2 regions of the Streptomyces sp. NPDC091282 genome follow, and region 1 is predicted to be linked to the other one. Evidence: riboswitches for the same ligand, from Rfam matches in the RefSeq annotation. Region 1 holds a riboswitch; the other holds the start of a gene.

Region 1 (4,619 bases):
GAGCAGGTCCTTGACGGAGCCGATCTTCGAGTTGGCGATCAGGATGTACGGGTCGTCGAGGGACGCCTCCATACGCTCCATGTCGGTGGCGAAGTACGCCGAGATGTAGCCCTTGTCGAAGCGCATACCCTCGGTGAGCTCCAGCTCCAGACCGAAGGTCTGGGACTCCTCGACGGTGATGACGCCTTCCTTGCCGACCTTGTCCATGGCCTCGGCGATGAGCTCGCCGATCTGGGTGTCGGCGGCGGAGATGGAGGCCGTGGAGGCGATCTGCTCCTTGGTCTCGACGTCCTTCGCCTGCTCCAGGAGGGCACCGGAGACGGCCTCGACGGCCTTCTCGATACCGCGCTTCAGGGCCATCGGGTTGGCACCGGCGGCGACGTTGCGCAGGCCTTCCTTGACCAGGGCCTGGGCGAGCACGGTCGCGGTGGTCGTACCGTCACCGGCGACGTCGTCCGTCTTCTTGGCGACTTCCTTGACCAGCTCGGCGCCGATCTTCTCGTACGGGTCCTCCAGCTCGATCTCCTTGGCGATGGAGACACCATCGTTGGTGATCGTGGGGGCGCCCCACTTCTTCTCAAGGACGACGTTGCGGCCCTTGGGGCCGAGGGTGACCTTGACGGCGTCGGCGAGCTGGTTCATACCGCGCTCAAGGCCGCGCCGCGCCTCCTCGTCGAACGCGATGATCTTGGCCATGTGAAGTGGTCCCTCCAGGACTGGGGGTGAGTCTTCGGACCGCGCCCGCGCCCGCGACGGACGGCTCGCCGACCCGTGGGTCCTTTGCCCCACCCGGCCTGCGGGCCTCACCGACCCGGTCCATTTTTGTCACTCTCACCTTCAGAGTGCTAACGCCAATGATTAGCACTCGCCCATCGAGAGTGCAAGGCGCCCTCGCGAAGCGGGGGCTCGTTCAGGGGTGGTGGCGGGGTCACGCGCGGGCGCGGGAGCCCCGGCAGGACCGGGGGCGCGGCACCTCGATGTCCGGAGCATGCCAAAGGGCTCGTAACCCATGACTCCCCATGGGATACGAGCCCTCCGACAAGAAAGAAGAACGACGCTGTCAGTCGGCGCGTGCTTCAGCTGGTCGCGAGCCGGACCATGTCCGCCTGCGGCCCCTTCTGGCCCTGCGAGATCTCGAAATCGACCCGCTGACCTTCCTCCAGGGTGCGGTAGCCGTCCATCTGGATCGCGCTGTAGTGGACGAAAACATCCGCACCACCGTCGACCGCGATGAAGCCGTACCCCTTCTCCGCGTTGAACCACTTGACGGTGCCCTGAGCCATGCCTAACTCCCCTATTACTGGCCCTTGCACAGATCCACACTTCGCGGATCCGGGTCAGACCTCACTCCCCAATGGTTGGGGGCGTGCGCCGGAACGCGTCGACCGCGGCTGAATGTATCTGCCCAACTGCCGTCTGCAACAGGTCAATCGGACGAGAATTCTGGACGGGAAGGGTCCGGAATGTAGTGAGAATTCGGCTGAATTCAGGGCAAGTCGGGCCATATAAAAGCCACAAAAGCCGCGTAGAACCCGCACACTTTGGCTACTTCTTGGCAGCCTCGCGGTATCGAATACAGGGCTCCCGACCTGGAGATCGGGATCGCGTTCCCCAACTGTACCGCGCTCAACCACACAGAATTGCCCCCTCCGCTTCTCTCACGGAGGGGGCAATCGGATGAACACTCGGTGATCGGCCTTACCGAAGGTAATGTTCGGTCATTCGATCAGCCTGTCAGCGGGACGGCAGGTCAGCCGCCGGCCACCGCCGGAATGATGGAGACGCCGGCCCCGTCCGGGGTGGCCGTCTCCAGGCCCTGCTCGAACCGCACATCGTCGTCGTTGACGTACACGTTGACGAAACGGCGCAGCTTGCCCTCGTCGTCGAGAACACGGCCGGCGATGCCGGTGTGGTTCTTCTCCAGGTCGGAGATGACCTCGCCGAGGGTGCCGCCTTCGGCACTGACTTCGGCCTGGCCACCGGTGTAGGTGCGCAGAATGGTGGGGATGCGAACGGTGACGCTCACGGGTGAACCTCCGGTTGGGGCGACGCGCTGGAATGTATAAGGCTGACTCAGGCGAGCCCGGCTTCACGGAACGAATCGAGAGTGGGCCGGATGGTCGCCGTCAGCCCGGTCCCCGCCACGGCGTCCAGCGTCTTCAGTCCGTCACCCGTGTTCAGTACGACGACCGACTTCGACGGATCGATCTGCCCATTCTCGATGAGCTTCCTGGTGACGCCGACGGTCACCCCGCCGGCGGTCTCGGCGAAGATTCCCTCGGTCCGCGCGAGCAGCTTGATCGCGTCGACGACCTGCTCGTCGGTGACGTCCTCCACCGCACCGCCGGTGCGGCGCGCGATGTCCAGGACATAGGGCCCGTCGGCCGGATTGCCGATGGCGAGGGACTTGGCGATCGTGTTCGGCTTCTGCGGCCGGACCACGTCGTGGCCCGCCTTGTACGCCACCGACACCGGCGAGCACCCCTCGGCCTGCGCACCGAAGATCTTGTACGGCCGGTCCTCGACCAGCCCGAGCTTGATCAGCTCCTGGAGCCCCTTGTCGATCTTCGTGAGCTGCGAGCCCGAGGCGATCGGCACGACCAGCTGGTCCGGGATCCGCCAGCCGAGCTGCTCGCAGATCTCGTACGCCAGGGTCTTGGAGCCCTCCGCGTAGTAGGGCCGCAGGTTGACGTTGACGAAGCCCCAGCCCTCACCGGCCGAGTCGCCGATCAGCTCGGAGCAGAAACGGTTCACGTCGTCGTAGTTGCCCTCGATGCCGACGAGCTCGCCGCCGTAGATCGCGGCCATGACGATCTTGCCCTGCTCCAGGTCGTGCGGGATGAACACGCAGGAGCGGAAGCCGGCCCGCGCGGCGGCGGCACCGACCGCGCCGGCGAGGTTGCCGGTGGAGGAGCAGGAGAGCGTGGTGTAGCCGAAGGCACGCGCGGCCTCGACGGCCTGGGCGACGACCCGGTCCTTGAAGGAGTGCGTCGGGTTGCCGGAGTCGTCCTTGACGTACAGGCCGCCGGTGACGCCCAGCTCCCTGGCCAGGTTGTCGGCCTGGACGAGCTTGGTCCAGCCCGGGTTGATGTTCGGCTTGGTCGCCACGTCCGCGGGGACGGGCAGCAGCGGCGCGTAGCGCCAGATGTTCGCGGGACCCGCTTCGATGCGCTTGCGCAGTTCCTCGGTGTCGTAGGCCGAGAAGTCGTACGCGATCTCGAGCGGGCCGAAACACTCCTCGCAGGCGAACACCGGGCCGAGCGGCACGCGGTGACCGCACTCGCGGCAGCTCAGCGCGGTGGCGGGTCCGAGGTCGACGGTCGCGGGGTCGGTGGTGGTCGCAGCAGTCTGCACAGCCATGTGAGGCGAGGCCCTTTCTCCTCATCTTCCTCACGACGCATTTCGCCGTGAGACGGATTTGGCACCTTCCCTAGCCGGGAGCCCCGCGAGTGATCGACAGCGATCAGCGAGAGCCGACTGGAGGGTTGCCGGGGCTTCATCGGGCCGTATCCCTCTGCCCCTCTGGATGAGCGGTATGCGGTTGTCAACGGCCGGTGACCCCAGGACATGCGATGGTCATCGGCGTTGTTCAAGACTGTAACCGAAGGCCAGGACAGTTGAGATAGTCGTCCGAACCGCGAGATGGGTCACACCTCGCAGTGTGATCGTGACAGTGAGGAGCCGCTGACTGTGCTGGAAGAAGTCGAGCGCTGGCTGGCCACCCGCTCCTGGTCCATGAGCGAACGTCCGCTGCACCGGATACTCGCCGCCAAGCAGCGCACCGGTCAGACCGTCTCCGTCGTGCTGCCCGCGCTCAACGAGGAGGAGACCGTCGGTGACATCGTGGCGATCATCCGCCACGACCTGATGCGGCAGGCGCCGCTCGTCGACGAGGTCGTGGTCGTCGACTCCGGTTCCACCGACCGTACGGCGGCGGTGGCCGCGGCGGCCGGTGCCCGGGTCGTGCACCGCGACACGATCCTGCCGCGCATCCCCGCCGTCCCCGGCAAGGGCGAGGTGCTGTGGCGCTCGCTCCTGGTCACCACCGGGGACATCGTCTGCTTCGTCGACGCCGACCTGAGGGAGTTCTCCTCCGACTTCGTCATCGGGATCGTCGGCCCGCTGCTGACCGACCCGGACGTGGACCTGGTCAAGGCGATGTACGACCGCCCGCTGGCCGGCTCGGCAGGGCAGGGCGGCCGGGTCACCGAGCTGATGGCCCGCCCGCTGCTGAACATGCACTGGCCGCAGCTGGCCGGGTTCGTCCAGCCGCTCGGCGGCGAGTACGCGGCCCGCCGCTCGCTCCTCGAACAGCTCCCGTTCCCGGTCGGCTACGGCGTGGAGCTGGGCATGCTGGTCGACGCCCTGCACCTGGTCGGCCTGGACGCCCTGGCGCAGGTCGACGTCGGGGTGCGCAAGCACCGCCACCAGGACGGCCAGGCCCTCGGCCGGATGTCCGCCGCGATCTACCGCACCGCCCAGCTGCGGCTGGCCCGCGGCCATCTGATCCGGCCCGCCCTGACCCAGTTCGAACGGGGCGAGGACGGCTTCGAGCCGCGCACCTACTCCGTGGACACCGAGGAACGGCCGCCGATGGCGGAGATCACCGAGTACGCCGA
Region 2 (4,619 bases), on a different contig from region 1:
ATCTCAGGAGTCCTCGGAGCGTTCCTCTACCTGTTCCCCAGCGCCCGTGTGACCAGTCTTCTGCCGTTCCTCTTCTTCCTCCCGCTGCGGTTCCCGGCCTGGGTGGTGCTCCCCTTCTGGGCGGCCCTGCAGTGGCTCGCCCTGAACCAGGCGCCCTCCGGTCCCGGCGTGGCCTATCTCGCCCACGTGGTCGGCTTCGGGCTCGGCCTCGGCTACGCGTGGGTGCGGTACGGGCGTGCGACTAAAGTGAAGGCCGCCCCAGCTCCGGCTCCCGAGGGAGAGAACCAGCCGTGATCACCGCGATCGTCCTCATCAAGACCAGCGTGGACCGGATCCCCGAGATCGCGGAACAGATCGCCGCGCTGGACAGCGTCAGCGAGGTCTTCTCCGTCACCGGTACGTACGACCTGATCGCCATGGTCCGGGTGCGCGAGCACGAGGACCTGGCCGAGGTGATCCCGGGCCGGATCAGCAAGATCCAGGGCGTGGAGGGCACGGACACGCACGTGGCGTTCCGCACGTACTCCCAGCACGACCTGGAGGCCGCGTTCGCGATCGGCCTGGACAGCTAGGGCCTGTCTGACAATTCCCGTCGTCGCCCGGAGGGCGGCCGCGCGGCGTCAGGTGCGTGCTCTCGGCGTGCCGGGCGCAGACCCTCGTACTGGACGTACTCGGGTCTGCGCCCGGTGCGGCGAGAGTGCGTGCATGGCGTCGCGCGGCAGACGGGAATTGTCAGACAGGTCCTAGGCCCCGTCAGGGCGCTGGGGGCGCCCCCGGCCGAAGGCTGGGGGAGGAAGCGCGCGAGAGGCCACGGCACACCCGCGGTGGACCACCCTGCGGGCCGGTGGGGGCTTGTCGCGCAGTTCCCCGCGCCCCCGAGGGGGCGCTGATCAGACCGCCGGGACGCAGCGGCCGTCCTCTGTGCGGTACGACCACTTCGCGCCGTCGGCGACCAGTTCACGGACCGCCGTGACGAAGCGCTCCACGTGCTCGTCGGGCGTGCCCGCGCCGAAGCTGACCCGGATCGCGTTCAGGGACTTCTCGCCCGGCGCCGCCTCCGGCGCCCCGCACTCGCCCTGGGTTCCGGGGTCGGAGCCCAGCAGGGTCCGCACCAGCGGGTGGGCGCAGAAGAGGCCGTCGCGGACGCCGATGCCGTACTCGGCGGAGAGGGCCGCGGCGAAGTGGGAGCTGTTCCAGCCCTCGACGACGAAGGAGAGCACGCCCACGCGCGGGGCGTCGTCGCCGAAGAGGGACAGGACGCGGACCTCGGGGACCTCGGCGAGGCCCTCGCGGACCTTGGCGATCAGGTGCCGCTCGCGGGCCACCAGCGTCTCGAAGCCCGCCTCGGTGAGCGCCTTGCAGGCCGCGGCGATCGCATAGGCCCCGATGACGTTCGGGGAGCCCGCCTCGTGACGGGCGGCGCTGTCGTGCCACTCCACGGCCACTCCCCCGTCCTCGCGCCGGGTCACCCTGCGGCTGGCGCCGCCGCCCGCGAGGTACGGCTCGGCCGCCCGCAGCCAGTCGGCGCGGCCGGCCAGGACGCCGGAGCCGAACGGCGCGTACAGCTTGTGGCCGGAGAAGGCGATCCAGTCGACGTCCAGGTCGCGGACGCTCACCGGGTGGTGCGGCGCCAGCTGGGCCGCGTCCAGCACGATCCTGGCCCCGTGCGCGTGCGCGACGGCCGCCAGCTCCCGTACCGGCCACAGCTCACCGGTGACGTTCGAGGCGCCGGTGACGCAGACCAGGGCCGGGCCGTGCGGGTCACGCTCGGCGAGGGCGCGCTCCAGGGTCCGGACGGCCTGGCCCGGGGTGCGCGGGGCGTCGAGGTAGCTGACCCGGGCGTCCTGCCAGGGCAGCAGGCTCGCGTGGTGCTCGGTCTCGAAGACGAAGACCTGGCAGCCGGCGGGCAGGGCGCGGGCCAGGAGGTTCAGGGAGTCCGTGGTCGAACGGGTGAAGACCAGCTGGTCGTCGGGGCGGCAGCCGAGGAACTCCGCGACGGTCCTGCGGGCGTTCTCGAAGAGGTCCGTGGAGAGCTGGGAGAGGTAGCCGGCGCCGCGGTGGACGCTGCCGTAGTAGGGCGCGTACGCGGCCACGTCGTCCCAGACCCGCTGGAGCGCGGGGGCGCTGGCCGCGTAGTCGAGGGCGGCGTAGGCGACTTCGCCGCCGGTGACGAGCGGGACGGTGACATCACGCCCCAGAACGGGCAGCGGGGCACAAACCGACTGGGCGGAGACAGCGGTGGAGACGGACATGGCGGAACTCCCGTGAGAGGAAAGAAGAAGGCGAAAAGGGGTGCGGGAAGGTGCGCGGAAGGGGGGCTCGGCGCCCTAGCGCATTCGCTTGCTCACGGGAGACTCCCTCGATGACCAGGATCCCTGGTGTCAGAGGGATCCGCGCTTGCCGCGGACCTCGCTGCCCACGGCCTGGTCTTCACCCGGGGCACCCCGCCACGGACGGAGGGTTGCCGGACAGTCGGCCGGGGCCTCTTGACTGTCACTCATGACCTGAAGGGAAAAGTAGAGGAGATGATCGCCGGCGCGCAACTTCTGTCCGGATGACGGGACGGAAGCGGCGGCGCCGGCGTGTGGTCTCCGGCCGGCCGGGTGCTACCGGTGGGTCGCCGCCGCCCAGCGCTCCAGCACCCGCTTGGCCGCACCCGAGTCGACCGACTCCGCGGCCCTGTCCATGCCGGCGCGGATCTGCCCGGCCAGCGTCCCGGTGCCCGGGTCCAGGGCGACCAGCGCCGCGGCCGAGTTCAGCAGGACCGCGTCGCGGACCGGGCCCGACTCGCCGTCCAGGAGCCGGCGGGCGACCTCCGCGTTGTACGACGGGTCGCCGCCCCGCAGCGCCTCGACCGGGACCAGGCCGATGCCGACGTCCCTCGGGTCGAAGCTCTCCTCGGTGACGGTGCCGTCGCGGACGATCCAGACCCGGGAGGTGGCGGTGGTCGTCAGCTCGTCGAGGCCGTCGTCGCCGCGGAAGACCAGCGAGGAGTTGCCGCGTTCGGCGAAGACGCCCGCGACGACCGGCGCCATGCGCGGGTCCGCGACGCCGACCGCCTGGGCCCGCACCTGCGCGGGGTTGGTCAGCGGGCCGAGGATGTTGAAGACCGTGCGGATGCCCAGCTGGCCGCGGGCCGCGCCGGCGTACCGCAGCGCCGGGTGGAACTTGACCGCGAAGCAGAAGGTGATGCCGGCCTCCTCGGCGACCTCGGCGACCCGCCGCGGGGTCAGGTCGAGGTTGACGCCGAGCTTCTCCAGCACGTCCGAGGCGCCGGACGCGGAGGACGCGGCCCGGTTGCCGTGCTTGACGACCTTCGCCCCGGTGCCGGCCACCACCAGCGCCGACATCGTGGAGATGTTCACCGTCTTGGCGCCGTCGCCGCCGGTGCCGACGATGTCGACCGTGCGTCCCGGCACCTCGATGACGTTGGCGTGCGCGTACATCGTGCGGACCAGGCCGTTGATCTCGTCGACGGTCTCGCCCTTGGCGCGCAGGGCGACGACGAAGCCGGCGATCTGGGCGTCGGTCGCCTGGCCGCGCATGATCTGGTCCATCGCCCAGGCCGTCGCGTCCGCGCTCTGGTCCTGGCCGTAGAGCAGCGCGTTCAGCACCTCGGGCCAGGAACGGCCCGCCGCGGTGTCGCCTCCAGCGGGGGTCACAGCGCTCATGAAGCCGCTCCTGATCGTCGTCCGGGGAAAAGGGTTCTCGGGGCCTACCCTATCCAGCTCCGGACACGGCGAAGGGCCCCCGTCCGTACCCCGGACGGGGGCCCTTCGGCCGTCGTGTGGCGACGCGGTCGATCAGTGGTGGCCGTGGCCGCTCGTGATCTCCTTGTACTCCTCGACGGTGGGCTTCGGGATCTGGTTGTCCTCGCCGTAGTAGGCGTTGCTCAGCTTGGCGCGGAGCTTCTCGGACCCCTTGATCTTCCGCTCGACACCGTTCTCGTCGACCCCCGCGCCGATCTCGGCCGGCTCGTACTGGTGGTGGGCCGTGAGGGTGTGCAGCTGCTCCTGGCTGAGCGGCTCGTGCACCTCGATGAACTCACCGTGCGGCAGCCGCTTGATGATGCCGGTCTCGCGACCGTGCAGCACCTTCTCGCGGTCCCGGCGCTGCAGGCCGAGGCAGATCCGCTTGGTGGCGATGAACGCGATCACCGGTCCGGCGAAGAAGAAGATCCGGACGAACCAGGTCACGTCGTTGATCGACAGGTGGAAGTGGGTGGCGATGAGGTCGTTGCCACCACCGATCAGGCCGATCATGTACACGGTCACCCAGGCGACACCGAACCCGGTACGGGTCGGGGCGTTGCGCGGCCGGTCCAGGATGTGGTGCTCGCTCTTGTCGCCGGTGACCCAGGACTCGATGAACGGGTAGACCGCGATCACGCCGAGCACCAGGCCGAACAGGACCAGCGGGATGAAGACGCCCAGGACCAGCGTGTGGCCCCAGAAGTTGATCTCCCAGCCCGGCATGTAACGGATCAGGCCCTCGGCGAAGCCCATGTACCAGTCGGGCTGGGCGCCGGTGGACACCTGGTCCGGACGGTAGGGGCCGATGGCCCAGACCGGGTTGATCTGGGTGGTCGCCGCGATGGCCGCGATGACACCGAAGACCAG

What was found. A riboswitch is a leader RNA that binds a small molecule or an ion and turns the genes downstream of it on or off. The one in region 1 is predicted to bind S-adenosylmethionine.
Region 2: it holds a riboswitch for S-adenosylmethionine, as region 1 does, so the genes downstream of both, ACIQOE_RS01960 (aminotransferase class V-fold PLP-dependent enzyme) here and thrC (threonine synthase) in region 1, are expected to answer to the same signal.

The regions. Positions count from the first base shown of each region.
Region 1 covers NZ_JBIVUX010000006.1:44,593-49,211, reverse strand. Annotated here, with positions in the region: gene groL (chaperonin GroEL) at 1-696, opposite strand, end outside; gene ACIQOE_RS27355 (cold-shock protein) at 1,077-1,283, opposite strand; gene ACIQOE_RS27350 (MoaD/ThiS family protein) at 1,751-2,026, opposite strand; gene thrC (threonine synthase) at 2,074-3,360, opposite strand; SAM riboswitch class I at 3,379-3,533, opposite strand; gene ACIQOE_RS27340 (glucosyl-3-phosphoglycerate synthase) at 3,691-4,619, shown strand, end outside.
Region 2 covers NZ_JBIVUX010000001.1:415,604-420,222, forward strand. Annotated here, with positions in the region: gene ACIQOE_RS01950 (rhomboid family intramembrane serine protease) at 1-294, shown strand, start outside; gene ACIQOE_RS01955 (Lrp/AsnC family transcriptional regulator) at 291-572, shown strand; gene ACIQOE_RS01960 (aminotransferase class V-fold PLP-dependent enzyme) at 891-2,252, opposite strand; SAM riboswitch class IV at 2,389-2,505, opposite strand; gene trpD (anthranilate phosphoribosyltransferase) at 2,607-3,671, opposite strand; gene ACIQOE_RS01970 (ubiquinol-cytochrome c reductase cytochrome b subunit) at 3,804-4,619, opposite strand, start outside.